Regions from separate parts of the Paenibacillus naphthalenovorans genome, predicted to be linked through region 3. Evidence: riboswitches for the same ligand, from Rfam matches in the RefSeq annotation. Region 3 holds a riboswitch; each other region holds the start of a gene.
The links. A riboswitch is a leader RNA that binds a small molecule or an ion and turns the genes downstream of it on or off. The one in region 3 is predicted to bind cyclic di-GMP.
Positions count from the first base shown of each region.

Region 1: another riboswitch for cyclic di-GMP. It lies ahead of IJ22_RS15135 (hypothetical protein); the one in region 3 lies ahead of IJ22_RS02820 (hypothetical protein).
Region 2: another riboswitch for cyclic di-GMP. It lies ahead of IJ22_RS13390 (flagellar assembly protein A); the one in region 3 lies ahead of IJ22_RS02820 (hypothetical protein).
Region 4: another riboswitch for cyclic di-GMP. It lies ahead of IJ22_RS23855 (sensor domain-containing protein); the one in region 3 lies ahead of IJ22_RS02820 (hypothetical protein).

Region 1 is NZ_CP013652.1:3,084,506-3,092,431, forward strand. It holds gene IJ22_RS15105 (HRDC domain-containing protein) at 1-243, opposite strand, end outside; gene IJ22_RS15110 (hypothetical protein) at 462-764, shown strand; gene ilvD (dihydroxy-acid dehydratase) at 879-2,567, opposite strand; gene IJ22_RS15120 (DUF3055 domain-containing protein) at 2,785-3,078, shown strand; gene IJ22_RS15125 (acyl-CoA thioesterase) at 3,169-3,705, opposite strand; gene IJ22_RS15130 (HD-GYP domain-containing protein) at 3,897-4,502, opposite strand; gene IJ22_RS15135 (hypothetical protein) at 4,572-4,778, opposite strand; cyclic di-GMP riboswitch class I at 4,915-5,002, opposite strand; gene IJ22_RS15140 (phosphoenolpyruvate synthase) at 5,276-7,926, shown strand, end outside.
Region 2 is NZ_CP013652.1:2,700,183-2,708,108, forward strand. It holds gene IJ22_RS13380 (long-chain-fatty-acid--CoA ligase) at 1-72, opposite strand, end outside; gene IJ22_RS13385 (HD-GYP domain-containing protein) at 372-1,394, opposite strand; gene IJ22_RS13390 (flagellar assembly protein A) at 1,421-3,331, opposite strand; cyclic di-GMP riboswitch class I at 3,432-3,517, opposite strand; gene IJ22_RS13395 (helix-turn-helix domain-containing protein) at 3,700-4,602, opposite strand; gene IJ22_RS13400 (DUF429 domain-containing protein) at 4,571-5,350, opposite strand; gene IJ22_RS26350 (hypothetical protein) at 5,347-5,496, opposite strand; gene lpdA (dihydrolipoyl dehydrogenase) at 5,665-7,080, opposite strand; gene IJ22_RS13410 (dihydrolipoamide acetyltransferase family protein) at 7,087-7,926, opposite strand, start outside.
Region 3 is NZ_CP013652.1:576,201-584,126, reverse strand. It holds gene IJ22_RS02830 (O-methyltransferase) at 1-413, opposite strand, end outside; gene IJ22_RS02825 (THUMP domain-containing class I SAM-dependent RNA methyltransferase) at 642-1,817, shown strand; gene IJ22_RS02820 (hypothetical protein) at 1,986-2,285, opposite strand; cyclic di-GMP riboswitch class I at 2,368-2,459, opposite strand; gene IJ22_RS02815 (YuzB family protein) at 2,762-2,983, opposite strand; gene IJ22_RS02810 (hypothetical protein) at 3,035-3,337, opposite strand; gene IJ22_RS02805 (winged helix-turn-helix transcriptional regulator) at 3,643-4,026, shown strand; gene ytvI (sporulation integral membrane protein YtvI) at 4,046-5,155, shown strand; gene IJ22_RS02795 (hypothetical protein) at 5,197-5,430, opposite strand; gene IJ22_RS02790 (M14 family metallopeptidase) at 5,585-6,655, opposite strand; gene racE (glutamate racemase) at 6,733-7,542, opposite strand; gene IJ22_RS02780 (disulfide oxidoreductase) at 7,715-7,926, opposite strand, start outside.
Region 4 is NZ_CP013652.1:4,832,093-4,840,018, forward strand. It holds gene IJ22_RS23825 (XylR N-terminal domain-containing protein) at 1-335, shown strand, start outside; gene IJ22_RS23830 (2-keto-4-pentenoate hydratase) at 534-1,322, shown strand; gene IJ22_RS23835 (acetaldehyde dehydrogenase (acetylating)) at 1,337-2,224, shown strand; gene dmpG (4-hydroxy-2-oxovalerate aldolase) at 2,251-3,276, shown strand; gene IJ22_RS23845 (2-keto-4-pentenoate hydratase) at 3,292-4,074, shown strand; gene IJ22_RS23850 (alpha/beta fold hydrolase) at 4,118-4,936, shown strand; cyclic di-GMP riboswitch class II at 5,282-5,365, shown strand; gene IJ22_RS23855 (sensor domain-containing protein) at 5,457-7,607, shown strand; gene IJ22_RS23860 (sigma-70 family RNA polymerase sigma factor) at 7,777-7,926, shown strand, end outside.

The sequences.
Region 1 (7,926 bases), 2.5 Mb from region 3:
ACTTACGCTCATCTCAAGCAGGGGTTTAAAGCCTCCACACTGTTTCATAAATACCCCCTCCCGAAAGGAGGACATCATCTCATCCCAATGCAAGCCCTCGTACCAGGTCTCCTGCTCCGACCGCCCGTCCTCCTTGATTTCATTCCACATCACGACCCATACGCCTTGATTTTCAACGATGGATACCTGAGCCGTCCGGACTCTTCCCTCCTCCGTCGCCTTTTCCAGACTGTTCATAAACATCAGATTCAATGGGCTCCCCTCCTGAACTTCATGATTTTCAAACGCAAAAAAGCACCCTCCTACGGTAAGTAAGAGAGGTGCTTCCTCATTGACGTTTGAAATTAATTCGATCATATCATGGAGAACCTACAAAATCAAGCAGGTTTTGGATAATAATCCATGATAAGGGGAAAATTAAATCAACAGTTTATCACCCAGTCCCAAGGAGGTGACAACAAATGGCTTCGATCGACCGTAATCGAGACGGCTTTATAGAGGAAGCCCCTCAAAAGAAATATACCGATCTGAAAACCGTCGAATCCCAGCGCAACGACCTGACCGCGGAGGAATTTCCGGAGGGGCCCTACGGAAGCAGCCTGGAAACCGAATCTCTCGGCAAGAGTAGCCCATGGCGAGAAGACCAGCGGCCGCATAATCAATTTACCTACGAAAACCGGGAGCTTCACGCAGGCATTTCACGCGAGTATCCCGATGCCCATCCGACCCACGATTCGTCTGGTGACGATCATGTAGACGAATAAAAAGGATAAAGACAGCCTCATCCTGAACTGCCCCCCGATGGTTAGACATCCCTAACCATTGAAGGTGCAGCTCACCGCGGTAATACCGATGGGCTGTCTTTATTCATGGACAGATCAATCTATTTTCATAACGCCGCCCGTGCTGGCGGACGTAACAAGCTTGGAATAACGGGCCAAGTAACCGGTCTTCACCTTCGGTTCGAAGCCTTTCCAGTTCGCCTTACGACGCTCGAATTCTTCTTCGCTGATCAGAAGCTCAATCTTGCGGTTGTTCAAATCGAGCTCGATGATGTCTCCGTCTTCTACGAATGCGATCGGACCGCCTTCTGCCGCTTCCGGAGAAATGTGACCGATGCTGATACCGCGGGATGCGCCGGAGAAACGTCCGTCCGTAATCAGGCCCACCTTCGCGCCAAGCCCCATGCCGACGATCTGGGAAGTCGGTGCGAGCATTTCCGGCATGCCCGGTCCGCCTTTGGGTCCTTCGTACCGGATGACCACCACATGGCCTTCCTTCACTTTACCGTTGGCAATGCCTGCAAGAGCTTCTTCCTGGGAATCGAAGCAAATGGCCGACCCTTTATGGTAGCCGCCTACGGATTTGTCGACCGCACCGACCTTAATGATCGAGCCGTTCGGAGCCAGATTGCCGAACAGAACAGCCAATCCGCCTTGTTCGGAGTGCGGATTATCCAGCGTACGAATGACATCCGTATTCCGAATCTCATGACCTTCCACATTCTCTCTCAGCGTCTTGCCGGTTACAGTGATCCGGTCGCCGTGGATCGCTCCCGGCTTTTTGAGCAGTTCGTTAAGGATCGCGCTCACGCCGCCGGCGTTATGCACGTCTTCAATATGATAATCGGAGGCCGGTGCGATTTTGGCCAAATGCGGCACACGCTTCGCTACTTCGTTGATGCGTTCGATCGGATAGTCGATCCCTGCTTCATGCGCTATGGCCAGCGTATGAAGAACGGTATTGGTGGAACCTCCCATGGCCATATCCAAAGCGAACGCATTGTCGATCGCTTCAACGGTGACGATGTCACGCGGCTTGATGTCCTTTTGGATCAGCTCCATCAGCTGCTTTGCCGAACGTTTCACAAATTCTTTGCGTTCCGGATCGACAGCAAGAATCGTACCGTTGCCCGGCAGCGCAAGGCCAAGACCTTCAGCCAGACAGTTCATGGAGTTGGCCGTAAACATGCCGGAACAGGATCCACAGGTCGGACAGCCGTACTGTTCAAGCTCCTGCAGGCCTTTTTCATCGATTTTGCCCGCTTGGTAGGCGCCTACGCCCTCAAATACGGAGGACAATGAAATCGAACGGCCATCGCTGGTCTTACCCGCTTTCATCGGCCCGCCGCTGACGAAAACCGTCGGAATATTGACGCGCAAAGCGCCCATCATCATGCCCGGCGTAATTTTGTCACAGTTCGGGATGCAGACCATTCCGTCAAACCAGTGAGCGGAAACCACCGTTTCCAGGGAATCGGCAATAATTTCACGGCTCGGGAGGGAGTATCGCATACCGATATGTCCCATCGCAATACCGTCGTCTACGCCAATCGTATTAAATTCAAACGGAACGCCGCCCGCTTCACGGATCGCTTCTTTTACGATTTTCCCGAATTCCTGCAGGTGGACGTGACCGGGAACGATATCAATATAGGAGTTGCAAACCGCGATAAACGGCTTGTCGAAATCTTCTTCTTTGACGCCGGCAGCACGCAGCAAGCTGCGGTGAGGCGCGCGGTCAAAGCCCTTCTTGATCATGTCACTTCTCATTTTTCTCTTGGACATTTTTCTTACAAGCCTCCGTTTCTACTCTATGAATCGCTTCATTCTATGAATGCTACCGCTTCTTCCGATTGTACCATGTTTCACCCGAAATGAAAACGAAACGCATGGTCGAAATCGGGCTAAAGTCATCTCGCGATCGGATTTTTTGGCGAAGCCCCGAAAAATCTGTTATAATTCGAATAACTTACGGAAGCTTGAAACGGAGGAGAAAGCGGAAATTATGGAATTTGATTATTTATACGACGGTACGGAGGAAACGAAAACAAGGTTCGTTTGTTTTGTCGGAGATTCGCTGCGGAGATTCGATTTGGCCATCACGACGACTAACCGTTTTTACGGAAAAAAGATGGTCACGGATTTGCAGACCGGACGCACGGCTGTCATCGGGCCGGACGATCTGGAGGCTGAGGGCTACCTGGAGCACGTATACAAGCTCAATGAGGAAGAAGCGGCGGAGCTCACAGCCTTCTTAACGGAGGTTGTGGGGCCGGTCAACTTTACCGATATTTAAAGTGAAGAAAGCCGATCGATAGCTCCCGTAAGGGGCAAGATCGGCTTTTCCATGATGATTGCACTTCCATCGATTCACTACGGCTCCACTCTAGGAATGATCAGAGCCTGAATCCGATTCCCACGGGAAACTCACCGTGAGGTAGTCCGCAAATTTCTTGCTTTCTTCCCTGCGCAATCGGCGCATCTCGGCGCGATGCACAGCCGTTTCGTGAAGCCTGATCTCCTCTTCCGTTTCCGGTATGACTGCCGGGATGGCAACGGGCTTCTTATTGTCATCGAGCGCCACGAAAGTAAGGAATGACGTCGCGGCAATGGTGCGCTCCCCCGTTTTCAAATCCTCGGTAATCACTTTGACAAAGACCTCCATAGAACTTCTTCCCGTCCAGGTTACGAAGGATTCCAAGCATACCGAATCTGTTGTTCGAACCGGTGACAAAAAGTCGACAGAATCCGTCGAAGCCGTCACGACGTTTCTGCGGCAGTGCTTGGAAGCCGCGATAGAAGCGATATCATCGATATAGGCCATCAGCTTTCCGCCAAACAGCGTATTGTGATTATTGACATCCGTCGGAAATACTCGGGATGTTTTGTAGCATCTAGATTCCTTGACATATCTTTGTTCCATATACAGTCTGCCGGCTCCTTCATGTTCATGTACATCATCCGTACGCGCATGTACGTTTTGAACACATTATGCAGGCTAACCCAGATGTTGTCAATGCTGTGTCGCTTCCCGTTTGCCCAAATCCGGCGCCGTTGGAGAAAACCGAATGTAAAAAAGCCCCCCGGATTAATCACAGGAGGCATTTGGTATACTCAACCGTAATATTCTTTTCTCCATTTGCCGAAGCCGGAGAATGTCTTTAATTCATGCAACGGGATGCTCAGGAAAACCTGAACAAGATTTTTGTCAAATTGCTTCCTGCTCTGATACCACAGCTCTTGCTTGGCTTCTTGAACGGATAAACCTTTTCTGTGAGGACCGTCCTGCAGCATGTCATCAAAAGCGTCAAGGATAGAGCAAATTCGCGCAAAAGTCGGAATGAACTCACCGCGCAAGCCATAAGGATAACCGGACCCATCCCAGCGTTCGCGGTGGTATTTAATGATTTCAATAATATTCAAATCATGAATTCCTTCTTTTTGCGCCAGATTTGCTCCGAGCACAGGATAACGTTTCATGGTTTCCCACTCTTCTGCCGTCGTACCTGTTTTCTTTGTAATAATATCCGTTGGAATAAAAATCTTGCCAATGTCATGAAGCAGACATCCTACGACCAGACTACGTGTTTGTTCCTGATTGAAATGAAGATAGGATGCCATGATTCTCGCCATTTTGCCAACCCGCATGCAATGTTCGTATGTACTTAACTCTTTCTTCATTAATCTAAAAAGAATGTACAGCAATCGTTCATTTTTCATGACTTACTCCTCCATACCAAGAAACTGATCCATGCAGACTTCATATGAAACCGTCCCGTATGTCAATCATCAACTGGTCTTTTTTTCCTTTTTTCTTGATAATTCTTTTAAAATAAAATCGATTTCTTCCTTAAGATCGGCTGCCCTTTCAAATTCAAAATTAACGCGAGCCACCTTTAATTCAGCTTTCAGGTTTGTGTAGTGGTGTTTTAATTCCTCATAGGTTTGGTTTCGAATCTCATCCAATCCCATTGCAGGAACTCGGCCAAGATACATTTTCACTCTCTCCTCTCATCAATGATTTCACAAAATACGGACCAACTCATCTACTTAGAGTGACGATGGAAGAATGCTACATAATACGTCCCAAAACCAAAAAATCCCCCGAAATTGGAGGATTGATGATCCGGATTTCGGTAACTGGCTGGCATAGTGTTTATCACACTGAAGCCCCTGTAGCTTTGCGACCCCACTTTTCAATGGGTGTGCCTTTATCACTTTTCAAAGGAGATTAGTTAGAAAAAACTAGATATTAGCTAACAATGTTCGACATATTCAATCAAATTCCTTTTTTATAGTAAAAATTTTCATTTTTATACTATATATTGTGAATGGAAAAGCCTCTCCTCATGTAAACCATCGATTGGAGAACGGCTTTTGCCGGGGGATGGAATAATATGAAAATCAGCAAAAAAATGGTTGACAACTCAGTGACAAGATCAATATATTGGGAACCAATGCAAGCTGCCATTTCGTATTAAGGAGTTGGAAAAATGCCAACGATATATGTGCTGAATTTTCAGAGTATTGATAAATCCCATCTGCCGGCTGTGGGCGGAAAAGGAGCCAACCTCGGGGAGCTGAAAAGAGCCGGCTTCCCGGTACCGCAGGGTTTTTGCGTGACAACTGCCGCCTACCGCCAATTCATTCAATCCAGCCGGGAGATGAAGGAACTGTTCGATCAGTTGGACCGCGTCAGCCATGAACAATTGGAGCAAATACGTATATTGGGACAGCGTATTCGCGAACATCTCACCTCCCTTTCGATGCCCAACTCTGTTAAATCGGCCATTTCAAAAGCGTGGGAAACCACTGGGATAGCTCAAGCTTATGCTGTTCGTTCCAGCGCTACGGCTGAGGATCTGCCGACGGCCTCGTTCGCGGGACAGCAGGATACTTATCTGAATGTTTGCGGACTGGAGCAGCTGCTCAAAGCCGTACAAAACTGCTGGGCCTCACTGTTTACAGACCGGGCGATCTCGTATCGCGCCAAAAACGGCTTTAACCACCGTTCAGTGTTTATTTCCGTCGTTGTTCAACACATGATTTTCCCGGAGGTGTCCGGAATTATGTTTACGGCGGATCCGGTCACGGGACATCGCGGAACGGTATCGATCGATGCAAGCTTCGGTTTGGGAGAAGCCCTTGTATCCGGTTTGGTTACTGCGGATTTGTATCAGGTGCGTGCAGGTGAAATCGTAAAAAAACAGGTTTCCAAGAAGGAAACAGCCATATATGCCGTGCCGGAAGGAGGAACGGTTGCTCAGCATCTCCCTCCGGAGAAACAGCAGCTGCAGGCTTTAACGGATCATCAAATCATTCAACTGGCAATATTGGGTAAAAAAATTGAAGCTCACTATGCCTCGGAGCAAGATGTGGAGTGGGGTTTTGCCGACGGTCAATTTTATATTCTCCAAAGTCGGCCGATTACATCGTTATATCCGGTACCGCCTGTCTCAGATAATCAATTGCATGTATTTATAAATTTCGGCTACATTCAAATGATGACTGATCCAATGAAACCGCTGGCTATATCCGTTTTGAGCCGCCTTCTTCATTTTATAAAGAAAAATCCTGCTTCATCCGAACCGTACATCCTGCATCATGCAGGGGGAAGAATGTTTGCTGATTTTACCGCTCCTCTTTCTATAAGGCCTGTTCGAAACAGAATGCTAAAAATATTCAAGGGCATGGATGAATCCATAGCGTCAGCTTTGGAGGAAGTCATGAGCCGAGAAGCCTTTCGCCATCGATCCATACCGATAGGCACAATATTACGCACGGTCAGTAAACTGGCGCCGATCATCATTCCCTTGGCATTGAAAGTAATCAATCACCGGTTTGTGCAAGATCCCGCTAAGGCGAACAGAAAGGCCTCCGCCCTTATTGATCGTATCACTCGTGAAACCGGGATCCATGTATTTTCCGCCTCAGGGGCGGACAGGATTCGCGCGATCAGGAAGAGTATCGAGAAAATGCCCAAGGTGATTCCCAGAGTGGCCGTCTATTTTATTGCAGGTGTCCTGGCTTCCGGAACGCTTAAAAAGAAGCTGTACAAAAGGGTGGGGAAAGAACGGGCAGATAGGTTGTTGAATCCATTGTACAAATCTCTTCCCGGCAATGTGACAACCGAATTCGGCTTGGCGTTGGGAGACCTTGCTGATAAGATACGAAAGTATCCCGGCTTAATTGATTATTTGCAGAAAGCAAGCAGCGACCATTTCGATGAAAAATTGGGCGAGATTCCGGGCGGAGATGAATTTAAAGTAGAATTGGAGAGCTTTCTTCAGAAATACGGTATGCGGTGTGTGGGTGAAATTGACATCACCAGACCAAGATGGCGCGAAGAGCCTACCCAACTGATCCCTTCCATTATCAGCAATATCAGAACGGCAGCGGCCGGGGAGCACAGGAAGAAATTCAGACAAGGCAGGCTTGAAGCCGAGGCGGCGGGAAAAGAAATGGCCGCGCATTTTGGTTTTTGGCAAAAAAGAAGCATATCCCGGTTGATTAAGCTATACCGCCACCTGTTGGGCATGCGCGAGCATCACAAGTTCTGTGTGGTGAAGCTGTTTGACATCTACAAACGCGCGATAATGGAAGAAGCGAACGGACTTGTCGCAAAAGGAGTCCTTCGGCATAAAGACGATGTGTATTATTTAACGCTGGAAGAGCTCATCGCACTGTTGGAAAACCGCTTTTCAGGAGATGTTCCAACCATCGTAGAAGCAAGAGAAAAGCAGCATGAACGGAATCAAAAACTAAAATCTCCCCGGGTGATGACAAGCGAAGGAGAAATCATTTCCGGAAAATTGCGTGATGTGGTGGAAGCGCCGGAGGGCGCGATTGTAGGCACGCCGGTATCCGCAGGTATCGTCGAAGGTGTTGCAAGAGTCGTTCTTAAGCCGGAGGAAGCCAAGCTGAATGCCGGGGAAATTTTAGTCGCTCCCTATACCGATCCCGGATGGACACCGCTGTTTACCTCGGTCGTCGGCCTGATCACGGAAGTAGGCGGTTTGATGACGCACGGATCGGTGATTGCCCGGGAGTATGGCATTCCGGCCGTCGTTGGAATTGAAAAAGCGACCGAACGGATTAAAGACGGCGCTTATGTCCGGTTGAACGGAACGAGCGGCTACGTGCA
Region 2 (7,926 bases), 2.1 Mb from region 3:
ATTCTGCTTCGGATAATCAAAGGTCGGTGGCACCTCGGCAGGATAATGCTTGAGCCAAGGTTTGCTGGTCATTGAAACCACCTCCACATCGGGCTAGTCATGTCAAGCTGCGCTTGGTAAGCAAACCGCTTCCGGATCAACTGATGTTTTGCCAGGGTCGTCCGAAAACGTTTACATATTCCTGTAATGGATAATATATGATTCCGGCTAACCCGATATGACTTTCCTTCACCTTCCGTTGTCCTCAACAGGCCGCCTCTACGAGGATCTGCGGAAATATTCATTGTTGACGATCGGCGCGGAAAGCCATGAAACGCGAAAAAGCGCCCTTATCAGCGGAGAAACCGCCCGGCGCCCTCGATGATCATCCACTATACAGAAACGGTTCCCCCGTCGCGCAGCCTTCCGATCTTTAACCCCGGCCGCTTCCTCAGGTCGATAAACTGACCGGACCCATACACCAGGGGACGACAAGGATCCGCTTCATGAACCATGACTACCGTTGCTTGCGTTCCATCAGACAAGTCTACACGGCTTCCAATCGTACATTCGGTCACATGCCGGACAAAGCAGCGGACAATACCCGGATCCAGCATACCATAAGCATGATCGGCGATGCTTTGAAGCACATCAAATAAAGGCAAAGCATTTCGGTACGCCCTCTTAGAGGACATTGCATGAAACACGTCGGCCACAGCCACGATTTTGCTAACCTTTTCAATGCGGTTTCCCGGTAACCCCGCAGGGTAGCCGCTGCCATCCTCCCGTTCATGGTGCTGCAGCGCGGCCAAAGCAATCACCGGATCCAGCCCCGGTTCGCGAACGAGGAGATCATAACCGTACCGGGCGTGGCGCTTGACTTCACAGAACTCCTGTTCATCCAATTGGCCCGGCTTTTGAAGGATCGATTGCGGAACGAACAGCTTGCCCACATCGTGAAGAAGGCCGGCCAAGGTGATTCGAACCCGTTCATTTACGGACAGGCCGAGCCATTTGGCCAGCAATCCCGCCATCACGCCGACTCCGACACTGTGCTTGTACGTATCTTCATCCTGCTTCTCCAGCGTCAACAAAATGCGGTACGTATCCGAACGGCCCGAAATACGCATGATGGCCGGCAGAACCGTACGGCATACCTTGTCGACAGGAACCCTTCCGGCGGCGCGGATATCCGCAAACATCTCCTTCATCTCACGGATAGCAAGCCGTACAAGCTGCTCAGGCTCAAATTCCGGGAGAATCACATCCGTACTGTCAAGTTTAAGACCGTGCTCTTGAAGCGATTTAAGGCTTTCCGTTGTAAGAATGGAGGAAGCTGGCAGAATTAATAGTCCATTTCGATTATATATATTTTTATTCAACCTCTTGCCCAGAAGATGCGATTTTTCTATCAACTGGCGTAAACCTTTATCGTCCGTCATCACGCCAATTTACCGTTGGTCTGTTGATTTTGAATGCCTCTGGCGGAATATACGCGGCTTTTTACCCATTCCATATCGATCGTCTGATTCTCCATGTGCTCCAGAATTTCGATGCAGTAATTTTCGATGCATACCCTGCCGGAGCTCATGCTCTTCAGAATAATTTTCGTCTTGGACCTTAAAACCGACGGAGCCCCCGTCTGACCGCCGACCATCATGGCGGAAATCATGCCGTCCGCCTCCAAACGGGAGCCTCGGCATACGGCATCTTTGTCATAAAATACAATATTGGCCGCTGAGTACAGGTCGCTTTGCAGCACCCCTTCTTTTCGGATCAAAATGTCGCCGTTGGATTTGAGCGTGGATAAATGGCACTGCCCGATATCGATCCGTACTTTGGCTTCTTGCATGCTGCCGACATGCTGGACCGTCTCCCTGAGAGAATTCAAAATGCCGAGAATCGTTCCGTGAGAAATCAATTGCGGCATCCGGGAGAGCTGAAGGAACCGTTCCAGCATGTCTTTAAGATTCAGCCAAGCCGTCTTGTCTCGGGACCGGATATTAATAATCACCGATAACGCTTCTTTGGCCAGTTTATAAATATCTTTAAACTTGTTTTCCACGAGCAGTAAAATAATTTGTCCGTAATGGGGCTTCTGCCCCTTCTTTTCCACCATCTCGAAAAGAAGCTTCGCTGCTTCAAGCAGCTGTTCGAATTGGGACATTAACAATTTGGAATTGTTGTAAAGCCGGTTATACAACACCCCGAAATAACCGGAGTACAGATTGCTTTTGATCGCATTGCCTTGAATGTAAATGCTGCCGGTTGCCGTGACGGTAGCGTTGTAGACACTGCCTGAGATATACACATTGCCAAGCGACTCGACGATCATGCTTTCCATCACGTTTCCATAAATGATAATGTCGCCGGAAAAAACAATATGTCCCGTTTCAATATTGACATCGCCGGGTACGATATAAGCCTTCGTAATATCAAAAAACTTCGTTTGGTTGCCGGTGATGCGCGGTCTTCCTTCTCTAAGAGCGATAACGAAGCCGTCCTCCCGGATTTGCACCCCGTCTTTGGCTACAATAACAATATCCTTCGGTTCTTTTGGCCGAATGAAATTGCCATATACGTCGTAGCCGACGGTCCCTTCTTCCGGCGGAATTTTTCGGGCGATCACATCTCCCGGAGTGACCGAAGGAATATTTAAATGATTTCTGTAATCGACCACGCCCCCGATTTCCACATACTGATTTTCCACCTGCTCTGTGAAAAAGAGCTGCAGCTCCGCATCCTTTCCGGGAACCGGAGGCTTTCCCCGCGCGATCAGAATCGGCTCGAATGTCGGGTTAAGCACTTCCTCAAACACTGCCCCGATGTTCCGGTTTTTCGTGATCGACAAACGATCCAGCTCAAGAATAATATCGTTAAACTCCAGTTTGTTAAGAATAATCGATTGGTCTTCTTCCGCTCTGAGAACCAAATGGGCGGCAGGCTCGCACTCGCTGAGCTTCCATACATACCTGACGGGTGAATGCACAAGCAGGTAGGCTTGCATACGATCCTCGGATACCTGAATTTCAAACAATGGAGATTCCTCTACGGACCACTCCAGCTTGTCCTTGGATGTTACGGTTACCGTACCGGAGACCGCTTCTCCATTTACAGTCAGCTTGACCGGGGGTATAGCCTCAATGGTAAGGGGCGACATCTCGTCATCCGACGTATGTACAAAAATTTCATTTCCGCTTACACTAAACCAGCCTCGGTTCGTATTTTCTTTATGCCCGCCGAGAGCTTCCTCTTTGGAATAATCCGACAAACCGGCACCATTCGGCGCTGAATCCAACGCCAACGATTTTATCATTTTGACCAATTCCATTTCCGTAATAGAGTCGGACATCCGGACTACCTCCTTCCTCTGAATCAAGCGTTTTGCAGCTTAGAAAAAATGCACCTTCTCCAGCCGGGGAAAGGTGCATGAAAAATACGTTCCTTCCATTATCGGCGGCATGGCTGCCATAGCATGAAATACTTTAGGCCCATTGCTTTGCGTCCTTGCCTTTCGACAAGTTTGCCATTATCGTAATGAAATATTCCGTTTTATAATTAAATTATAATCAAGCAGATCGGCAAACGACAACACGATATAAGACAAAAGGACTAATCCATGCTTGTAGAAAGTATTTTATGTGTCATTTTTCGCTAAGATTCGACAAAAAGGTTAAAACATTGCATTATTTACGCCCGTTTTTACATATTGTTACAGATCTAATCGCGCCAAAGCTCGGTAATCGGAACACCCAGTGCATCCGCAATACATTGTATGGTATATTTATGCGGGTTTGTAATTTTTCCGTTTCTCATTTTGGAGATCGTGCCCATGGACAGTCCGGTCAGCTCAGAAAGCCTGGTTGCCGTCATACGGCGTTCCGCCATCAGCATGCGCAGCGTAACAGCTATTCCCGACGGTTCCCGTGTTTGCCCGTTTGCCAGGCATTTGCCGACAAAGGCAATTCGGGTGACTTCCTGCCTGCCGTTTAACAGAGGTTGAAAGCGAAATTCCATATCTGCCTGTCGATGGTTATGTACCCACTCCAGCGCCATACTGAAGCCGGATGCGGACAATAAGGCCTGGCGGAGCGAGTGCCTTACCTGAAGCAAATGTTTGGATCCGACAAAAGAAAGAAACGGCTGCGCTAACAAATCTTTTCTCTGCAGATCCAGCAAGGGGCCGTGGAGCGAGCAATCGGTAAAGCGGAATTTCGTCGTCAGCGTTCCGCTTACCTCATACCCCGTACCCTGCCGTAAAATCCATTTTTTGTCGCTGACGTCTCTGACAACCATAATATAGTAATAGACCCCATCCATAACCGTTTCGCGTAAAGATAGCTCCACATCCACTTGATGCCCGTGTTTTACGGTCCATCTCTCTTCCGAAAACAGAACCTCATCATACTCAAAAAACTCCGGGCGCTTCAATACCCAATCCCTGTATTCAGCCGATAGAAAAGATAAGAAGGATGCCTGCCCCAGCTCTTCTTTTGTATAGCCGATGATCTGGAAAAAAGCCGGATTCGCCTCCTCGACCATGAATTGACGGCCATCCCATTTGCAAAGACAGATGCCAACCGCAGCCTTTTCAACCATCAAGCTTGCCCAACGATTCGGCATTGTGCTTTTCCAACCTTTCCTCTTTAAGAAAACAGTAATAAGCTATGATCCGTTGTATTCCCAAGCGGTCCCCATCTCCGCCCTCGGGCAGCTGCCTCGGTCTGCCTTCACTCAACCATGCCGTTACCGCGAGCACAAGCGCATCGACGATATCGTCCCGCGCCACCGCTTTGCGCGGATACCGCAGCATCAGCTCTTCGACAACCTCGTCGGCTTGTGCATACACGCCCCGCAGATGCGCCATACGCTCGTCAAAGCCCGCCTGGCTCTTCTTCCCGCTGTGCATCGGGCCGCCGAAAAGCTGTGCGAGGCAAAGCTCCGGATGCGACTCGCGAAACGTTAAGCGGGCCGCTTCATCCTGCCGGAGCAGCCGGTCCAGCGTGCGAATCTTCGGGACAAGCGCCCAGGTTTGGCGCGATAATCCCCGACCGCTGAGCCTGCGCTGGAGCGCATTCGCCTGCGCATAATCCGTGGCACTCAGCACCTCGCGGACGGGCGCAGGGAATATGCTGGACGCCCGTCCGGGCTTCAGCAGCTGCCGCGCCAGCACATCGCAGCGTCGCGGCTCGCTGCCGTCGGCCAGACCGATCGGCATATCGATCAACAACAACGCTGCCTGCCGATACGCCGCCCATAGGCTTTCCAGGTCCTCGAACACCCCCGCCGTCCAGCTTCCGTCAATCGTAAGCTCCACCGTCAGCCAGCCCGCCGGGCAGCCGTCAATGCCTGCAAAGGAGCCGCCCTTCATGAGTTTTCCGGCTCCGCTTTGCCGGCACCCGGATTCAACTGCAAAAACCGCTCAGCCATAAACCTTGTCCCGCACTCCCGATCCCATTCGTCCGCGGCTTGCTTGTTTTCGTCCCGATCCGCCAATAAACAGGTATGCGCTTGCATAGTTGAACACGCCCTTTATCCCTTGGTCATTGTCTTTATTATACATCCTTTTGCATGGAACGGACATGCTGAGACAAGGACAAATAGCGCCTCGGCATCCGTACTGCTTTAAACGCAAAAAGCCGAGGATACATGGATTTCCATTCATCCTCGGCTTTTCATTCTTTCTTACTTCCCTAACTGGTGAATCGGATGGCCAAGCGCGCCTTCGGCAGCGTCCATGGTAATCTCGCCAAGCGTCGGGTGCGCATGGATCGTGAGCGCGATATCTTCAAGCGTGGCTCCCATCTCAATGGCCAGCGTCAGCTCGGCGATCAGGTTGGACGCTTCTGCACCGACGACAAACCCGCCAAGCAACAGTCCGCTGTCTTTGTCGCCGATCAGCTTCACGAAGCCGTCGGTGGCGTTCATCGATTGCGCGCGTCCGTTAGCTCCATACGGGAACTTGCCTACGACGACATTGATGCCCTTCTCTTTTGCTTCCGTCTCGCTGAGACCGACGCCCGCGATTTCCGGATCGGAGAATACGACGGCCGGAATGACTTTATAGTCCACTGCGCTGGGCAGACCTGCGATCGATTCCGCCGCCACTTTTGCTTCATAGGAAGCTTTATGCGCAAGCGCAGGACCCGGTACGATGTCGCCGATAGCATAAATGTGCGGCACGTTGGTCTGGCATTTTTCGTTCACCTTGATCAGGCCGCGCTCGCCAACCTCCACTCCGGCGAGTTCCAGGGACAGGTCGCCGTCCGTATTGGGACGACGGCCTACCGTAACAAGCACGTAGTCGGCCGTGATTTTCTTTTCCTCGCCTTTTACGGTGTAGGTCACTGTTACATCCTTGTCGGTTTGCTCGGAGCTCTGCGCCAACGCTTCCGTCACGATGTCTACATTCAGCTTTTTCAGGTTGCGCGCCACAAGCTGGGTAAGATCCTTCTCAAAGCCGGGAAGAATCGAATCCGATCCCTCCAGCACCGTAACCTTCGTACCGAATTTGGCATAGGTTTGACCAAGCTCGATTCCGATGTAGCCGCCGCCGATCACGACCATGCTCTTTGGAATTTCCTTTAAGGACAGCGCCTCTGTCGAGGAGATGATCCTGCCGCCGAAAGGAAACGCCTTGAGCTCGATCGGACGGGACCCCGTCGCAATGATGCAGTGGTTGAAACGGTACCGGGCCGTTTCGTTATCGTTAAACACGCGCGCCTCATGCTCGTTGATGAACAGCGCCTCGCCATGGAATACCTGTACTTTATTGCCCTTGAGCAGCATGCCGACGCCGCCGGATTGCTTTTTGACGATGCCGTTTTTCCACTCCTGGACTTTGTTAAAATCGATCGAGACATTCTCCGCCGAGATACCGACCGAAGCGGCATGGTTGACCAGCTCATATTGATGTGCCGCGGATATCAAGGCTTTGGACGGGATGCAGCCGCGGTTCAGGCAGACGCCTCCAAGCTCGGCCTTATCCACCACCAGCACGCTTTTGCCGAGCTGGGCGGCACGGATCGCGGCGACATACCCGCCGGGACCGGCTCCGATGACAAGCACATCGATTTCAACTGATGCGTCTCCAACTACCATAATGGATTACACCTCCATGACAAGCAGTTCCGGATCGGCCAGCAGCTGCTTGATATAATTCAAAAAGTTTTGAGCAGTAGCACCGTCGATAATACGGTGATCGAAGCTTAAGGACAATGCCATGACAGGAGCGACAACGATCTCTCCGTTTTTCACTACAGGCTTTTCCGTAATCCGGCCCGTTCCAAGAATCGCCACCTCAGGGAAATTGATGACCGGAGTAAAGAACATGCCGCCGGCGGAGCCGATGTTCGTAATGGTGATCGTCGAGCCTCTCAGCTCGTTGGGTCCCAGTTTGCCCTCGCGGCCGCGCGCCGCCAAATCTTTAATCGCTTCGGCGATAGCCCACATGCTCTTGCGGTCGGCATCCGGAATAACCGGAACGATCAGACCGTTATCCGTATCGGTAGCAATCCCGATGTGGTAGTACTTTTTGTACACGATTTCCTGCTTTTCTTCGTCGATCATCGCGTTCATTACCGGGAATTGGCGAACCGCCGCAACCAGCGCCTTCACGATGAACGGCAGGTATGTCAGCTTGACGCCTTTCTTCTCGGCAATCGGCTTTGCTTTCGTACGAAGCGCGACGAGCTGCGTCACGTCGACTTCGTCCATCAGCGTCACATGCGGCGCCGTGTACACGCTCTTCACCATGGCATTGGCGATCGCCTTGCGGATGCCTTTGAGCGGTACGCGCTCTTCCTCGCGGTCTCCGCTTGCGGCTGTTAAAGCCGCAGGCGCAGCTTTCGATGCTGCAGGAGCCGCCGTTTCCGCCGCTTCCGGTGCTGCAGCTTTCCCGCCGCCGTTCACAAATCCGAGCACATCTTCTTTCGTCACGCGCCCGTT
Region 3 (7,926 bases):
TTATCCGCGTCAATAAAAAACAGGTCGAACTTCCGTCCCTCCGCATCGAGCGCCTTCAGACTGTCCAGCGCCTCACCGATCCGATACTCCACGTTCCCGCCAAATCCTGCTTCGCTTACATGCTTGAAAGCCAGATCCGCATATTCCTGCTTCAACTCCAGCGAGACCAGTTTACCGTCATGCGGCAGCCCCCGGGCCAGACAAATTCCGCTGTATCCCCCAAGCGCTCCGATCTCCAGCACCTCTTTGGCCCCTGTAATGCGCACAAGCATAGTCAAAAGCCGCCCGTAACCGGCGGCTACCGAGATTTCCGGCATATCGTTGGCCCGGATGCCTTCATTAACCCGCTCCAACAGCTCATCCGGTTCAAAAAATCCTTCCAGGTACTGCTCTGCCGTTATTGATGTTGTCATGGTTTTCCATCCTTCCCGTTTTGGGCCGGCCCGCGCCCATGCACGATGCTTTGCGCCAATAGGCGAAACCCTGCAATGCGGCGCCAATACCCGCCATTATGGCTTTGTGTCATTGTATAATCACCGTCAATCGCCTATACTAATTAATTGTATGGCTTTTCCAGACTTAGTTCAACCTGCTGATATTCGGAGTTTTCCCTTTCATAACAGATACGGAGTGAGTTCAACATGTCGTCAGATTCCATTGAAATCATCGCCACCTCCCCTATGGGGCTCGAGGCCGTTGTAGCCAGAGAAGTGCGCAATCTCGGCTACGATCAAGTCACGGTTGAGAACGGACGCGTAACGTTCGTAGGTGATTATTTAGCCATATGCCGCGCCAATTTGTGGCTTCGCACGGCCGACCGCGTACTCGTCAAGATGGGCCAATTCAAAGCCGCTACTTTCGACGAGCTGTTTGAAGGCGTCAAGGCGCTGCCTTGGCCGGACTGGATTCCCGAGGACGGGGAGTTTCCTGTGGAAGGACGGTCGCACAAGTCACAGCTGTCCAGTGTTCCCGCGTGCCAGGGTATCGTCAAGAAAGCGATCGTCGAAAGCATGAAACGGCGGTACGGTACGGAGTGGTTCCGCGAAACCGGCGGCCGCTTCGTCATCGAGGTGTCGCTGCTCAACGACATCGCTACATTGACGCTGGACACAACCGGCCCCGGACTTCACAAGCGCGGCTACCGCAAGCTGGTCACGGAAGCCCCGCTGAAAGAAACCATGGCCGCAGCCTTGGTCCTGCTGAGCCGGTGGCAGGCCGAACGCCCGCTCTATGACCCCTTCTGCGGGTCGGGCACGATACCCATCGAAGCCGCAATGATCGGATGGAATTTGGCCCCGGGCTTAAGACGCAGCTTCAACGCCGAGAAGTGGCCGCTCATTCCTAATGAATTATGGTCTCAAGCCCGCGAAGAAGCTTACGATCTTGTAAAGGATGACATCCCGCTCCAGATTACGGGCTCCGATATCGACCGGAAAGCGATCGATGTCGCTTTGGCCGCCGCGAAGGCGGCCGGCTTGGCAAAGGAGCTGACCCTGCAGGTGCTCCCTGTTGCCAAGGTCATGCCGCGGGGAGATTACGGATGTATCATTACGAATCCGCCGTATGGCGAACGTCTGGGCGACCACGGTGAAGCGGAACGGGCTATTCGCCAGTTCAGCCATTTATACGGGCAGCTGCCTACATGGTCCGCCTTCATCCTGAGCCCGAACAAACAGCTTGAGCATCATATGGGCCGTAAAACCGACAAGAAACGCAAGCTGTTCAACGGCCGCATCGAATGCAGTCTTTACCAATATTTCGCCCCCGGCGGTTTATACGGTTGGCGCAGCAACAAGGCGGCTCCTTCCGAACAATAACATTCGGGACCTTGCCGTACTGTGATCGTCTTAAGCTTCTTCATCTTTCCATGTTTATGCTGAAGCAGCCCGGACATATCATATAAGCATGCAAAAGAACCGCTTCAAAGGCACTTCGCCTTGTCCGCGGTTCTTTTTGCGATATCGGTTATTCTTCTATTCCGGCAATCAGGCGTGACGAACCAGAGACTCCCTGCAGCTCAAATAATCGAATAGCGGCATGAATATGTCATTATCCGCTTCGCATCTTACAGACAGCTTGACTTCGCCGCGCCAGTAAAAATTCACGATCTGATGGCTGCGCCCCTTAACCATTTCGACGTCCCAGCACGGCGCCATCAGTTCGTAAACCTCACGGTTAATGAACATTTTCGGACCTTCGTTCGACAAAAACACGCCTACGAAATCATTCCCTACTTTCGTGTAAAAGCCTTTTCTTGACATGATGCTCCGATCCTGACCCTGCATCCGTTTCCACTCCTTTTTCAAAAACAAAGAGACTCTCAACCTACGGGTACAGGAGTAGCAAATGGATGCGTCGCTCCTTACCTTCGGCAACTGGCTGGCTTGGCGCCGGAATCAGCGCTTTAGCCCCTATAGCTTTGCGTGCCCAGGCTTTCGCCTGGTTTGCCTTTATCGAGTTTGCTCGAAAAATGTCTTCAAATAAACTTCATTTCCTTAAGAATAAAAGATAAGACCTAAGAGATACATAATTCAAAATTCCTATTTTCACCAAATACATTGAGTCTTTGGAACTATTTTCAATATATAACAGCCCAATTTCTCCTATAAGGAACCGATACGGGCCAAAATGATGAGGTACTTAACTCCTTAAAAAGACGGATGATAAAGAAAAAAAGCGGACTCCGAAACACTTATAAACCCGCAGCAACCTGCGGTCAGGACCTGACCTGAACATAAGCGCGTAGGTATCCGCTATGAAGTCACTTCACATATTTACTGGCCTTTTCGATCGCTTCGTCCTCCGTCTTGCCGGTAACGTACCGGCCATTGACGAAGATGAAGGCAAAGCGCGAACAGGGCCCGCAGTACGATTTGCACCCCACCTTGATTTCTGCGTCGGGGGCCAGCTTCTGCAGCTTGGGCAAAGCCGTTTTTAATCTCATATGCTTGCATTTATCGCAAATACGTATATCGTTGGCCATACGGGGGCTTCCTTTCTATTGCATTAACCCATTGCGGAACCCGCTAAACAATCAGTGGTCGCCGTGGTTGCCTTTGCCCGGATTGGTCACCGAAAAGCCTTCCTCAGGCACATAGAAGTAATCGATGCGAATACCGTCCAAAAACGGCTCGTCCTTCTGAAGAATCACATCGATGCCTTTGTCGGTCGAGACGACGACATCGTTTTCCGTAGGCTTGTCCAATTTCATACCGTAATGCGCATGATCTCCGTGCGAATGCGTCACGTATACGCGGAGCTTCAATTCTTTGTCTTCCTCTTTCTCTATTTCGGCCAAAAGCACTTTGGCGGCATTGCGCGAAATTTTGCATTTCATGATTTCCATCTCCCAGCACTTATCGTTTTCACCTTATTGTATAGAAACTTGGTGGTGAAAGCAACTTTCACGTATCATGATCTCACGCTGCTGCGTCCAGCCGGGAACCGGCTTCACCCTTTTCATACGCGCTTTCTCCCTATCAAACGGTATCGCCGCTGCATTTGCTATTCTACGGCTTGTTATATAAAATGGAAAGGAGTGAAAAAATTCGGATATTATTACATTTTCCTATCATTACTTACCACAAGGTTACTGCCTCTCGGCATCTACACAGACATAGCCATACGGAAAGGATGAGAACCATGTCCATGCGGGAAAACGAGCAGCTCAAACAGCGTCAGTCCAGCAGTTCTATTCCGGTGAAGCCGGTTCATATCGAGTGCTCCATCGAAAAAGCGCTCGATGTTATCGGAGGCAAATGGTCATTTCTCGTCATTCGCGAATTGTTCGGCGGTACCAAACGGTTTGGCGAGCTTCAGCGCAAAATCAAATCCGTCAGCCCCAAATCGTTAACGGACACGCTTCGTCACCTGGAGGACAACGGCGTATTGGAACGGACCGCCTATCCGACGGTTCCTGTTACCGTGGAGTACAAGCTTACACCCAAAGGCAAGGATTTGCACCGCATGTTAAAAGAGATGAAGCTCTGGGCCGCCAAATGGTGTGCGCAAGCCGCAGAGGATTGACGAAGTCCGAGGTGACCGAATGATTAGTTTTTACCGCAAATATTACAAAACCATCTTCGATATTGCGCTCCTGATTTTGACGGTGTATTTGTTTATGTACATCTTCAGTCTCTTGTATCGGATCGCCACGCCGATTTTCTTTTCGTTCGTCATTTACATGATTATCGAGCCGCTCGCGAAATTTCTGCACCGCAGAGGGCTCAAGAAATCGATTGCTTCCGGCATCTCGACCATTTTGTTTATTCTGGTTATCCTTGGGGCGATTACCGGACTCGGCGCCATTTTTACAACGCAGATTTTACACCTTAAAGATAAGTTTCCCGAATATACGGCCGTCATGGAAAGGGAAATCATTCAGCGGTCCGAAGCTCTTCAGAATTACCTGGGTCCGCTGCCTATCCAGGATCTGATTGAACAGGCCAAAGAATATTCGACGGTCATCACCGGTAAAATAACCCAATTCGTCACCGGTTTTCTTACGGGAACTTTTACGGCATTAACCTCGGTTTCAACCTTTTTGATTAATTTCGCCATCGGGATCATTTTGGCCTATTTCTTAAGCATCGAAATCGAATCATGGAAGCGTATGGCTGAAGAAAAAACGCCCAAAACCTTTAAAAAGGCGTTCCATTTTCTGCGCGAAAACGTATTGAAGGGAATCGTCACCTACATCAAGGCACAGGCCAAGCTGATCACGCTGACGTTTATCGTCGTTTTCATATCGCTGCTCTTGTTGGATGTGAAGAACGCTTTCTCCATCGCGCTTTTATCGGCGGTATTTGACGTGCTGCCGCTTCTCGGCGTATCTACGCTGTTCATCCCGTGGATCATCTACCTGTTCATCGTCGGACAAACAACGCTGGGGATCTGGCTGTCGGTGCTGCTTGCCGTTGTCATTACAACGAGACAAATCCTTGAGCCCAAAATTACCGGTGATTCGCTCGGCGTATCGGCCTTTACCATGCTGGCGTTTATCATCATTTCACTTTCGCTTTTTGGGGTCGCGGGTTTGATTTTATCGCCGATTCTGATCATTCTGATTAAAGCGCTGTATGAGCAGGGATACTTGAAAAGATGGATTCGCATGCCTGCTGAAGAATATGAACAAGACCCCGGTGCCTCCCGTTAGGCATAACGGCAAGAGCCGCCCGCTTGGGCGGCTCTTGCCGGTTAGGCGCCATATTTGCGCTCTGCACGTTCGGTGAACCAGTTCATCAGCAGCATGATGACGGCCACATCGTCAATAGGCAGCGCCGGCAGCACGTCAGGTATGATCCAATACACCAGCGCCGGAACGGCGAACAACAGCTTCTCACGGAAAGGAATTCGCGAAGAGCGCAGAAGCGGCACAATCCGGCGGAACACATGCGCCCAGCGCCTTACCGATAATAATCGTCTCCACATGATGCTCTCTCCTCCTAGTGCTCTTCCAGCTCTATATTCCATTATACACCAAATGCCCGGCATTCACCCCAACAGCATGCAGCAAAAAAAGACGAACCGGCATCTGTCATAACAGAGCCGGCTTGCCCCTTGACGAAAGGATAGGATTTGTCATTTACGATTTGATGGAAACCGACGCCAGCCCCTCCAGAAGTAAAGGAGCGATTTCGCGATACATTTCCCCAAACTGTGAAACGGGCAGCGGGTTAACCCCGAGGCCGGCTTCCACAGTGAAGCCGGGACGCCGAAACTCTTGAATAAACCAATCCTTGTATCCCGCATCGCTGCCATGGAGCTTAACCGCTTCATATCCGCTCACGCTGGCCAATCGGCATGCTATCGCTTCCGATTCACGGGGCTCCAGATCGCGGTAATTCCAATAGATTTCTTTCCCCTGAGTATGCAGCGCCGCGACGAGTTGAAAGTTACGGCTTTTCGTAAATTCCGCCATCGCCAAAGCTTCCGGTTCCGACAGGGGAGCCATACCGGTATAATCCCGCGGGCCCGGCCCGGGTACGCCGCGGCGGTCGCGCTCGATCTCCCAGTGCGCGGGGAACTGGTCATTGAGATCAACGCCGCGGATGTTGGCCTTCCAGCCCGAGAAATCCTGCAATCCGCAGTTCCATTCCATCAGCTGCCTGTAATAGGGGTTTTCCCTTGAAAGGCCCCGCAAGACAAGCTCCACTCCGTCCGGATTCACCATAGGTACGATCCAAAGCGACGTTTGTTCGAACAGCGGCCGTACATCCCATGCTCCAAGCGGCGCACCATTCACATAGGCTGAAGCGTAGTCCTCAATGAACTTCATCAACAGCAGGCTTGTAATCCATTCATTCGCATGAAATGAACCGTTGTAGTGCACCTCCGCGGGTCCTGATCCGATACGGATGGAGGGAATGGTCTTTCCAAGCACACTCCGGCCGATCGATTCGACCGCCAGGAACGGATACCTTTGCTTCAAGAGCCCCAAATCCTCCATCATGCGCTCATAATCATAGGGGTTGGCCGTATCCACGGCTTCCATCGTCCTGCCAGGCGCCACAGCAACGGTTTGTCCGATACAGATACAAGGGCGATGCGGATCACCGCCCGGATTTGCCGCGATCCGGTCCGCCACGTTCCCGCCTTTCCTCGCGGCCAACCGGAATAACGGTTTTCCATACCGCACCGTATAAGGGAATATCATCTCATTTCCCCCTTCAAGTTCAAATGCCTATCCGCATATAAAGGGCCGATAGCCTAGCTAATGCATATGAACGGGAATTAGATAATATTCGGAACCTGCCAAACCACAGGCGTTACTTTAATATGCTCGTTCAGCCATGATTGGGCGATCTTCCTGAACAATACCGGGTCGCCGCTGCAAAAGAACTGATGTACGGGTACGGTACCCGTGGTCGCAAGTTTCCCCTTATGATACAAGATCGTGCTGATTTCTCTGGCCGTTTCGTCCGCAGAACTGATCAGAGTCACGTTGGGTCCCATAACCTGGGAGATGATATCGGAAAGAAAAGGATAGTGCGTACAACCTAAGATCAAACAGTCTATAGGCTTCTTCCTCAGCTCGGATAATGTATCCGCCACAACCTTCCGCGTCTCTTCAGCATGGAACAGACCCTGCTCCACCAGCGGTACGAACGATGGGCAAGCCTGGCAGATTACCTGAATTTGCGGCGATATTTGGCGGAGAGCGTACTCGTAAGCACGACTTTTGATGGTGCCTTCGGTACCGATGACCCCGACTCTCAAATTCCTGCTCGTTTTGATCGCTGCCCGGGCCCCCGGATGAATCACACCGACGACGGGGATCGGCAGTCTGCTGCGAATCTCTTCAAGAGCTACCGCCGTTGCCGTATTGCAGGCGATAACAATCATTTTGGGATGAAATTGAAGCAAATAATCGACAATCTGGCGGGTAAAAATCAATACCTCTTCCGCAGGCCGCGGGCCGTACGGTGTACGGGCCGTATCCCCGAAGTAAATGATCTTTTCTTGCGGCAATTGACGCATGACCTCTTTGACCACGGTCAATCCTCCAACCCCTGAATCCAGTATGGCTATCGCTTGCTGCACGTGTTTTCGCTTCCTTTATGTTGGTGTGTTGAAACGATGTATGCTTTTCCAGTCTATGAATGAAGGAAACAATTGGTACCTGGCGTATACTGTAACCGCACAAGTTATTCTATATTAACAGACCCCTTGTCCAAAGAAAACCCAAACCCGCTGCTCTCCACGAATGCGCCCTTTATTTGCGTTCTGCGGCCCACATCAAAATCTGCAGAACAGCAATGATTACAAATGCGGTTAATGCCATAAAAGGAATGGTGATAAATCCGAAATAATTCACATAGTCGACATCGCATGGAATCGGACCGCAGGCTTGCGCGCCGCTTGTAAACCATGATGTTTTTTGCATCAAATAATGATAAAGCGAGATGCCGGCGCCCCAAATGGACA
Region 4 (7,926 bases), 940 kb from region 3:
GCATCGAGGGGGTCTTGTTCCAGGCCAGCAACGTGAATTTGATCGAGAAATTCGTCGACAAAAGACTGGGCAAGCTGATCCGGGAAGATCGGCATAAGGACATGGAACTGACGAAGACACTGTACCATTACGTCAGCAACGGCTGCAACGTCCACAAGACGTCCCGCAAGATGAATATTTCTATCAGCGGATTGAGATATCGCCTTCAACGGTTGAACGAGATTCTGGAGTGCGACATCAACCGGCCGGCCGTTACGTATCAAATCTATTTAGCGCTTCAATCGATGATTGCATTAGGAGAATTGGATATGAACCTGGAGCTTGAAGAATTGTGAATCGCTTTTAGCCCGGCCGATCGCGTCGTGATTGTTTTTTCGGGAAGGTTGTCGCCGGCGCGTTCGTACCTTTCATACGAAGAATGCCGCGATTTGGGCGGAAATCCAATAGGAATCGTCTGCTTACTTTGATCACGCCCTGTATTATGATCGGATTGTACGCACCGACGATGATTTTCATTAAAAGGGGGACGATACATGGTGCATTCCTTTGCAAAAGCGGCCGCGTATGCGGACCACCTGGCTGCTGCGGAACAAACGTTAGCCGGCGCCGCGCCGCTGACGGAGCTGGATCCGGAGCTTACGGTCGAGCAGGCGTATCTGGTGCAGCTGGAGACGATCGGGCGAAGAGTGGCCGGCGGAGCGAAAATCGTCGGCAAGAAGATCGGGCTGACCTCGCTTGCCATGCAGAAGCTGCTGGGCGTCGATCAACCGGACTACGGCCATTTGTTAGACGATATGGCCGTTGAGAATAACGGAGACATCCCGGCGGGACGGCTGCTGCAGCCGAAGGTGGAGGCGGAGATCGCGTTTGTTTTAAAAAAAGACCTGGCGGGCCCGAACGTAACGGCTGCCGATGTGCTGCTCGCCACCCAATACGTCTTGCCCGCTTTGGAAATCGTGGACAGCCGCATCGCGGATTGGAAGATCAAGCTGCAGGATACGGTGGCGGATAATGCTTCCTCGGGGCTGTTTGTGCTTGGCGGCAAGCCGGTGAGGGTCGATGAAGTCGATTTGCCGCGTCTCGGGATGGCGTTGTACAAGAACGGCAGCCTCGTCAATACGGGGGTCGGCGCGGCGGCGCTGGGGAATCCGGCATACTGCGCCGCTTGGTTGGCCAACAAGCTGCATGAGTTCGGGATTACGCTGAAGGCGGGAGAGGTGATTTTATCCGGAGCCCTCTCGGCCGCTGTGAACGCGGAGCCCGGGGATACGTTCTCCGCGAGGATTGCCTGTCTCGGACAAGTCGGCGTTTCATTTCGATGATCGGGGGATGGGATATGACAAAACTGAAAGCGGCTATTCTGGGTTCCGGCAATATTGGGACTGATCTTATGATGAAGCTGAGAAGCTCGCCTGTGCTGGAATTGACGGCCATGATCGGGATCGATCCGCTGTCGGACGGTTTAAAACGGGCGCAGGAACGAGGATACGCCACCTTTAGCAGGGGCTTGAAAGCGTTTCTTGAAGAGGCTCCGGATATGGCGGATATCGTCTTTGACGCCACCTCCGCCAAAGCGCACATTCGGCACGCCAGGATGCTTAAGGAAATGGGGAAAATCGCCATTAATTTGACGCCTGCCGCGGTGGGATCTTATGTCATCCCGTCTGTCAATCTGACTGAGCATCTGAAGGCGGAGAACATCAATTTGATCACCTGCGGCGGGCAAGCGACGATTCCGATTATTCATGCGATCGGCAAAGTCGTTCCGGTCAGCTACGGAGAGATCGTGGCAACCATCTCTTCCCGGAGCGCGGGTCCGGGGACAAGGGCCAATATCGACGAGTTTACGGAGACGACCTCTCATGGCATTCAGCTCATCGGAGGGGCAAAGCGCGGAAAGGCCATTATCATCCTAAATCCCGCCGAACCGCCGGTCATGATGCGGGACACCGTCTATGCGCTGGTCGAAGGGCAGGCGGACGCGTCGGCGATCGCCGCTTCCATTGCCGAAACGGTCGACTATATCCGGTCGTACGTGCCCGGCTATCGGCTGAGAACCGAGCCCATCATTGACGGCAATAAGGTATCGGTGTTTCTCGAGGTCGAGGGCGCGGGGGATTATTTGCCTTCCTATTCCGGCAATCTCGATATTATGACGGCGTCGGCTGTGAAGGTTGCGGAGGAAGTGGCGAAGAACCGGCTGTCCGAAGCCGCCGTATCATGAATCCGGGTCCGAGGGAGGAAGAGGGATTGAAGACGAATCAACGGATTACGATCACCGAGGTGGCGCTTCGCGACGGCAGCCATGCGATCAACCATCAATATACGGCAGATCAAGTGATCAGCATAGCGAAAGCGCTCGATGAAGCGAACGTTCCTTATATTGAAATATCCCACGGCGACGGACTTGCCGGGTCATCGCTGCAATACGGATTGTCGCGGACGAACGAGATGGAATTGATCGAAGCGGCCGTTTCTGTTTGTACCGCGTCGAAGATCGGAGTGCTGCTGCTCCCGGGGATCGGAACGATTCGCCATTTGAACGAGGCGGCGAAGTTGGGGATCGGCATGGCACGCATCGCCACCCACGTCACGGAGGCGGACATTTCCGCACAGCATATCGCAAGGTCTAAGGAGCTCGGGCTGCACACCGTCGGCTTTCTCATGATGTCGCATATGGCCCCGCCCCGGTTGCTCGCCGAACAAGCGAAATTAATGGAAAGCTACGGGGCGGATACCGTCTACGTGGTCGATTCGGCCGGAGCGCTGCTGCCCCATCAGGTGACGGAGCGAATCCGCGCGCTCACGCAGTCGCTCTCCGTTCCGGTTGGGTTTCACGGGCATAATAATTTGTCCCTTGCGATGGGAAATACGCTGGCGGCGATTGAGGCGGGCGCGACCTGGATTGACGGCAGCGTCCGCTGTCTCGGCGCAGGCGCCGGCAATACCCAGACGGAAGTGCTGGTCGCGGTGCTGGACCGTTTGGGCATCGAAACCGGCATCGACGTTTATAAAATCATGGATTTGGCGGAGGAGATCGTTGCGCCGATTCTGCTGAAGCCGCAGGAAATTACAAGAGGCAGTCTTATCCTCGGTTATGCGGGGGTGTACTCCAGCTTCCTGCTTCATGCGGAACGGGCGGCGGAGAAATTCGGGCTTGATGCCAGAGACATTCTGTTGGAAATCGGAAGACACAAGGCGGTAGGCGGGCAGGAGGATATGATTATGAGCGTTGCGGCCGAACTGGCGAAAGGAAAGCGGGAAGCGCCGGTTTAGGATGGGGGGATGTCCATGAATCCAAGTGGTTATGAGGAAATGGCCTTGTTTTTAATCGAGTCGGAGGTCGGCAAACGAGAAGTCGAGCGGTTTACCAAGCGGCGGCCCGAATTGACGGTGGAAGACGGCTACCGCATTCAGGAAGCGCTCATCGCCCGAAAGCTGGAGCAGGGCTATCGGGTGATCGGGCCCAAGATGGGGCTGACGAGCCGGGCGAAGATGAAGCAAATGAACGTTGAAGCGCCGATTTACGGATTCATTTTTGATTATATGGTCGTGGAAGGCGATGTGCTTCGACTCGATGAGCTGATCCATCCGAAGGTGGAAGCGGAAATCGCGTTTGTGCTGGCAGCGGACGTACAGGGACCGGGAGTGACGGCTGCGCAGGTGTTGGCGGCGACGGAATATGTCGTGCCTGCGCTGGAGATCATTGACAGCCGATATGAGGACTTCCAGTTTGCGCTGCCGGATGTCGTAGCGGACAACGCTTCGTCGTCTCGCGTGTTTATCGGCTCGGGCTTCAGAAGTCCCGTCGGCTTGGAGCTCGATTTGATCGGCGTTACGTTATCGATCAACGGAGAATGGAAGGACGCCGGAGCGGGAGCGGAAGTATTGGGCCATCCGGCCGAATCGGTGGCGATGCTGGCCAATATGTTATCCCGCAGAGGTCAGTCGTTAAAGGCGGGTCAGGTCATCCTGAGCGGCGGCATAACGGGTGCGCACACTTTGAAAGCCGGGGATACGGTCACGGCGATCTGGGACCGGCTGGGAACGATGCAATTCAGGGTGCAAGGTTGAAGTGCCGGCTTACATTCATATTATTTATCGGGGAGGTTGGCGTATGCAGGAGCAAGGATTGTATGACACGATCGGCGGTCATCGCGTGTATTATCATGAAGCCGGACAAGGGGAGCCGCTGCTTTTGATTCACGGTTCCGGGCCTGGGGTTTCGGCTTGGGCGAATTGGCGTTTGGTGTATCCGATTTTATCGAAGCATTATCACGTATACGCTCCGGATCTGATCGGCTTCGGCTCGTCGGAAAAACCCCCTTCGGCTCAATACGGGGTGGACGCGTGGGTGGAGCAGCTGATCGCATTCATTGAAGCGAAGCATATCGGGCCGACGTCGATCGTCGGTAATTCCCTCGGCGGCTGTCTTGCTCTGCATTTGGCCTATCGAAGGCCGGATCTGGTGAAAAAGCTGGTGCTAATGGGGAGCGTAGGTGTTTCCTTCCCTCTGACGGAAGGTCTGGACCGTGTGTGGGGCTATACGCCGGATCCGGAAACAATGAGACAGTTGATCCAAATTTTTTCCTATGACAAAAGCTTTGCCGAAAACAGCGATCTGGTGCATATGCGTTATCAAGCCACTTTGAACGAAGAAAACCAGTCGGCCTTCGCTTCGATGTTCCCCGCCCCGCGGCAGCGCCATATCGATGCGATGGCTTTAAAGGAGGATCAAATCAAACGGATCGATTGTCCGGTGCTGCTCGTGCACGGTCGGGAAGACGAAGTGATTCCGGTCGAACAGACCAGCTGGAAATTGGCGCAGCTGCTGCCGAATGCGGAGTTTCATATGTTTTCAACATGCGGACATTGGACGCAGATCGAAAAGACGAATTCGTTCTGCACATTGGTGGAATATTTTTTGCAAAAATAGATGCTTTATAACGGAAAAGAAGCCGCGCCGCAGGCTGCCGCGGGCGGCTTCATGGCGTGATCGCCCGCCCGTTGAATTGAAAAAAGGAAATGTGCAGTGTGAAGATCAGGCTGGGGCCCTGGTCTTTTTTTCGTTCCCGGCGGATCATTTTACAATCAAGATATTGGAAATTAATTTTCGATCGTTTATAATAAAAACCAGGTCCGTCGTCCTAGAAACAGGAGCGCGCGAGAAGCGGACTATTCCTCTTCATGAGGCCGAAAGGCTACCCGTCAGTCCCGGCAGCCGGCCCGGATAAGGGTGTCTTTCTTGGAGTATTGTGAACGCAATGATGATCATAACCCCCATCTTTGTGGAAGCCATGATCAGCCATTCTCAACTGGGCACTTGAATGGCTGGGAGCGAGTAGTGCAACCGACCCCATAATCTATAGGGTCGGTTTATTTTTTACAATGAATTTCGGTGGAGCCGAACCATTCCGGCGGCATCCTTCCAAATCAAATTTAACGGGTGATGAGAGATGAGAAATCAAGGTTCAAATCGTGTGTCCGTTTCACCAACATATCCTTTTTTGGAAAGCCCATTATTCGAAAAGGACGAGAAATTGAAAAATATTTTAAAGGAATTGGCCGATATCAGGCATGCCTTGGACCAGTCCTCCATTGTGGCCATAACCGACCCGCGCGGGATCATACTCTACGTTAATGAACAGTTTTGCAGAATCTCCCGATATGAAAGGGAAGAATTGCTTGGTCAGGACCATCGGATACTTAATTCCGGGTATCACTCCCGTGATTTTTTTAAGAACATGTGGGCCACCATCGGATCCGGAGATATTTGGAGGGGGGAAATACGGAATAAAGCCAAAGACGGATCATTCTATTGGGTAGATACGACCATCGTTCCTTTTTTAAATGAACAAGGAAGACCGTATCAATATGTTTCGATTCGAAATGATATCAGCCTCCGAAAACAAATGGAAGAAGAGATCAGGAAAAGCGAGGAAAGATACCGTTTAATCACCGAAAATTCGTCGGACCTGATTTCAATCATTGATGCGGAGGGGAATTTTTTGTATGTGTCTCCTTCCCACGCAAGCTTATTAGGACACGATTTGGCTGATTTTGAATCCAGCCAAATCCTTCAATGGGTGCATGAAGAAGACCGCGAGACGGTCGTTGATGCGATTGAGAGCCGGCTGGCCGCAAGAAAAGAGTCTCCGCCGCTGGAGTTCCGGGTCCGTACGAGGGGCGGCAGCTATTGCTATATGGAAACCAAGATCAATCCGATCCTCAACCAATCGGGCGAAGTCAACAGCCTGACTCTGATTATGCGGGATATCACCGAACGGAAAAAGTCGGAACAAACGATTTACCATTTAGCTTACCACGATACATTGACGGATTTGCCGAACCGGAGATTATTTATGGATCGGTTGCGTAAAGAAGTCCATCAAGCTAAGCGCCGTCATTCACAATTGGCCGTCATATTTCTTGATTTGGATCGGTTTAAATATATTAATGATTCGCTCGGTCATGAGGCCGGAGATCTTTTTCTCATCGAAGCAGCCAAAAGAATCAGTCATTGCATTCGTTCGAATGATATGGTCGCCCGATTGGGGGGCGATGAGTTTATCGTATTATTGACGAACCTGTCGAGTTCGGCGGAGGTCGAATCCATATCTCAAAGGATCCAAACCAGCCTCCAGGAACCGATCGAGCTGTTCGGGCAGCGCCATTGTATTTCTTGCAGCATGGGTATCGCCCTTTTTCCATCGGATGGGAGGGACCCGGATGAATTGTTAAAACGAGCGGATATGGCTCTATATGCTGTGAAGGATAGCGGCAGGAATGGAGTTTCATTCTTTCATTCGGATATGGAAGAGCGTTCTTTGGAACGCATCCTGTTGGAAAATGAACTGAAAAAGGCCATTCAATATGAGCAATTTCGTATTGATTATCAGCCCAAACTCGACCTTGCGACAGGGAAAGTAACCGGCATGGAAGCGCTTGTTCGTTGGGATCATCCCGAATTAGGGAGGATCGCGCCGAATAAATTCATACCTATAGCCGAAGAAACCGGATTAATCATTCCTTTGGGAGAATGGGTTCTTCGCCGAGGATGTGAGCAAAATAAACATTGGCAGGATCAAGGATACCCTCCGTTAAAAGTTTCCGTGAATTTGTCTGCCCGACAATTCTATCAACCTGACCTGTTGGACATGATCAGCAGGATATTGAAGGATACCGGACTGGAACCGCAATGGCTGGAACTTGAGGTTACAGAAAGTATTTTTGCGGACATAGACAATGCGGCAGCGATTCTGCAGGAAATCAGGAATTTAGGCGTTCATACGTCTATCGATGATTTTGGAACGGGATACAGTTCATTCAGTTATATCAAGAATCTTCCCATAGACACCTTGAAAATCGATGCTTCTTTCATCCGGGATATTCACCGGAATAAGGAAAGCCATGCGATTGTAAAGGCGATACTGACCATTGCCCAAACGTTAAATCTAAGCGTGATTGCCGAGGGAGTTGAAATTCCGGAGCAGCTGGCCGTTTTGAATGAGGACGGATGCGGTCACGGGCAGGGCTTTCTATTCAGCAAACCGTTGTCCAGTCAGGATTTTGAAAACTATTTGAAAGATTTGCCGATAACCACTTAGGCATTGTACCTATTTCTCCCCTATGCGGGTGAACAGGTCAAAGAGACCAAGAAAACGAATGCATTGGCCGAAGAGGGGATTCCCCTCTTTTTTGTTTTCATCGTATTTTTAAAGCCAAATGAGGGACTGGGGTGTCTAATAAGTGAAACCGGGAGGAGGGAGACGACATTTGGATACCATCAACCTTGTCCAAAAGGCGCAAAAGGGTGATGAAACGGCCTATTTGGAACTTTTTAGGCAGCATGAGGAACGGATTTACCGCATGGCTTTTGTCTATGTGAAAAATCAGGAAGATGCTTTGGATGTAGTCCAGGAAACG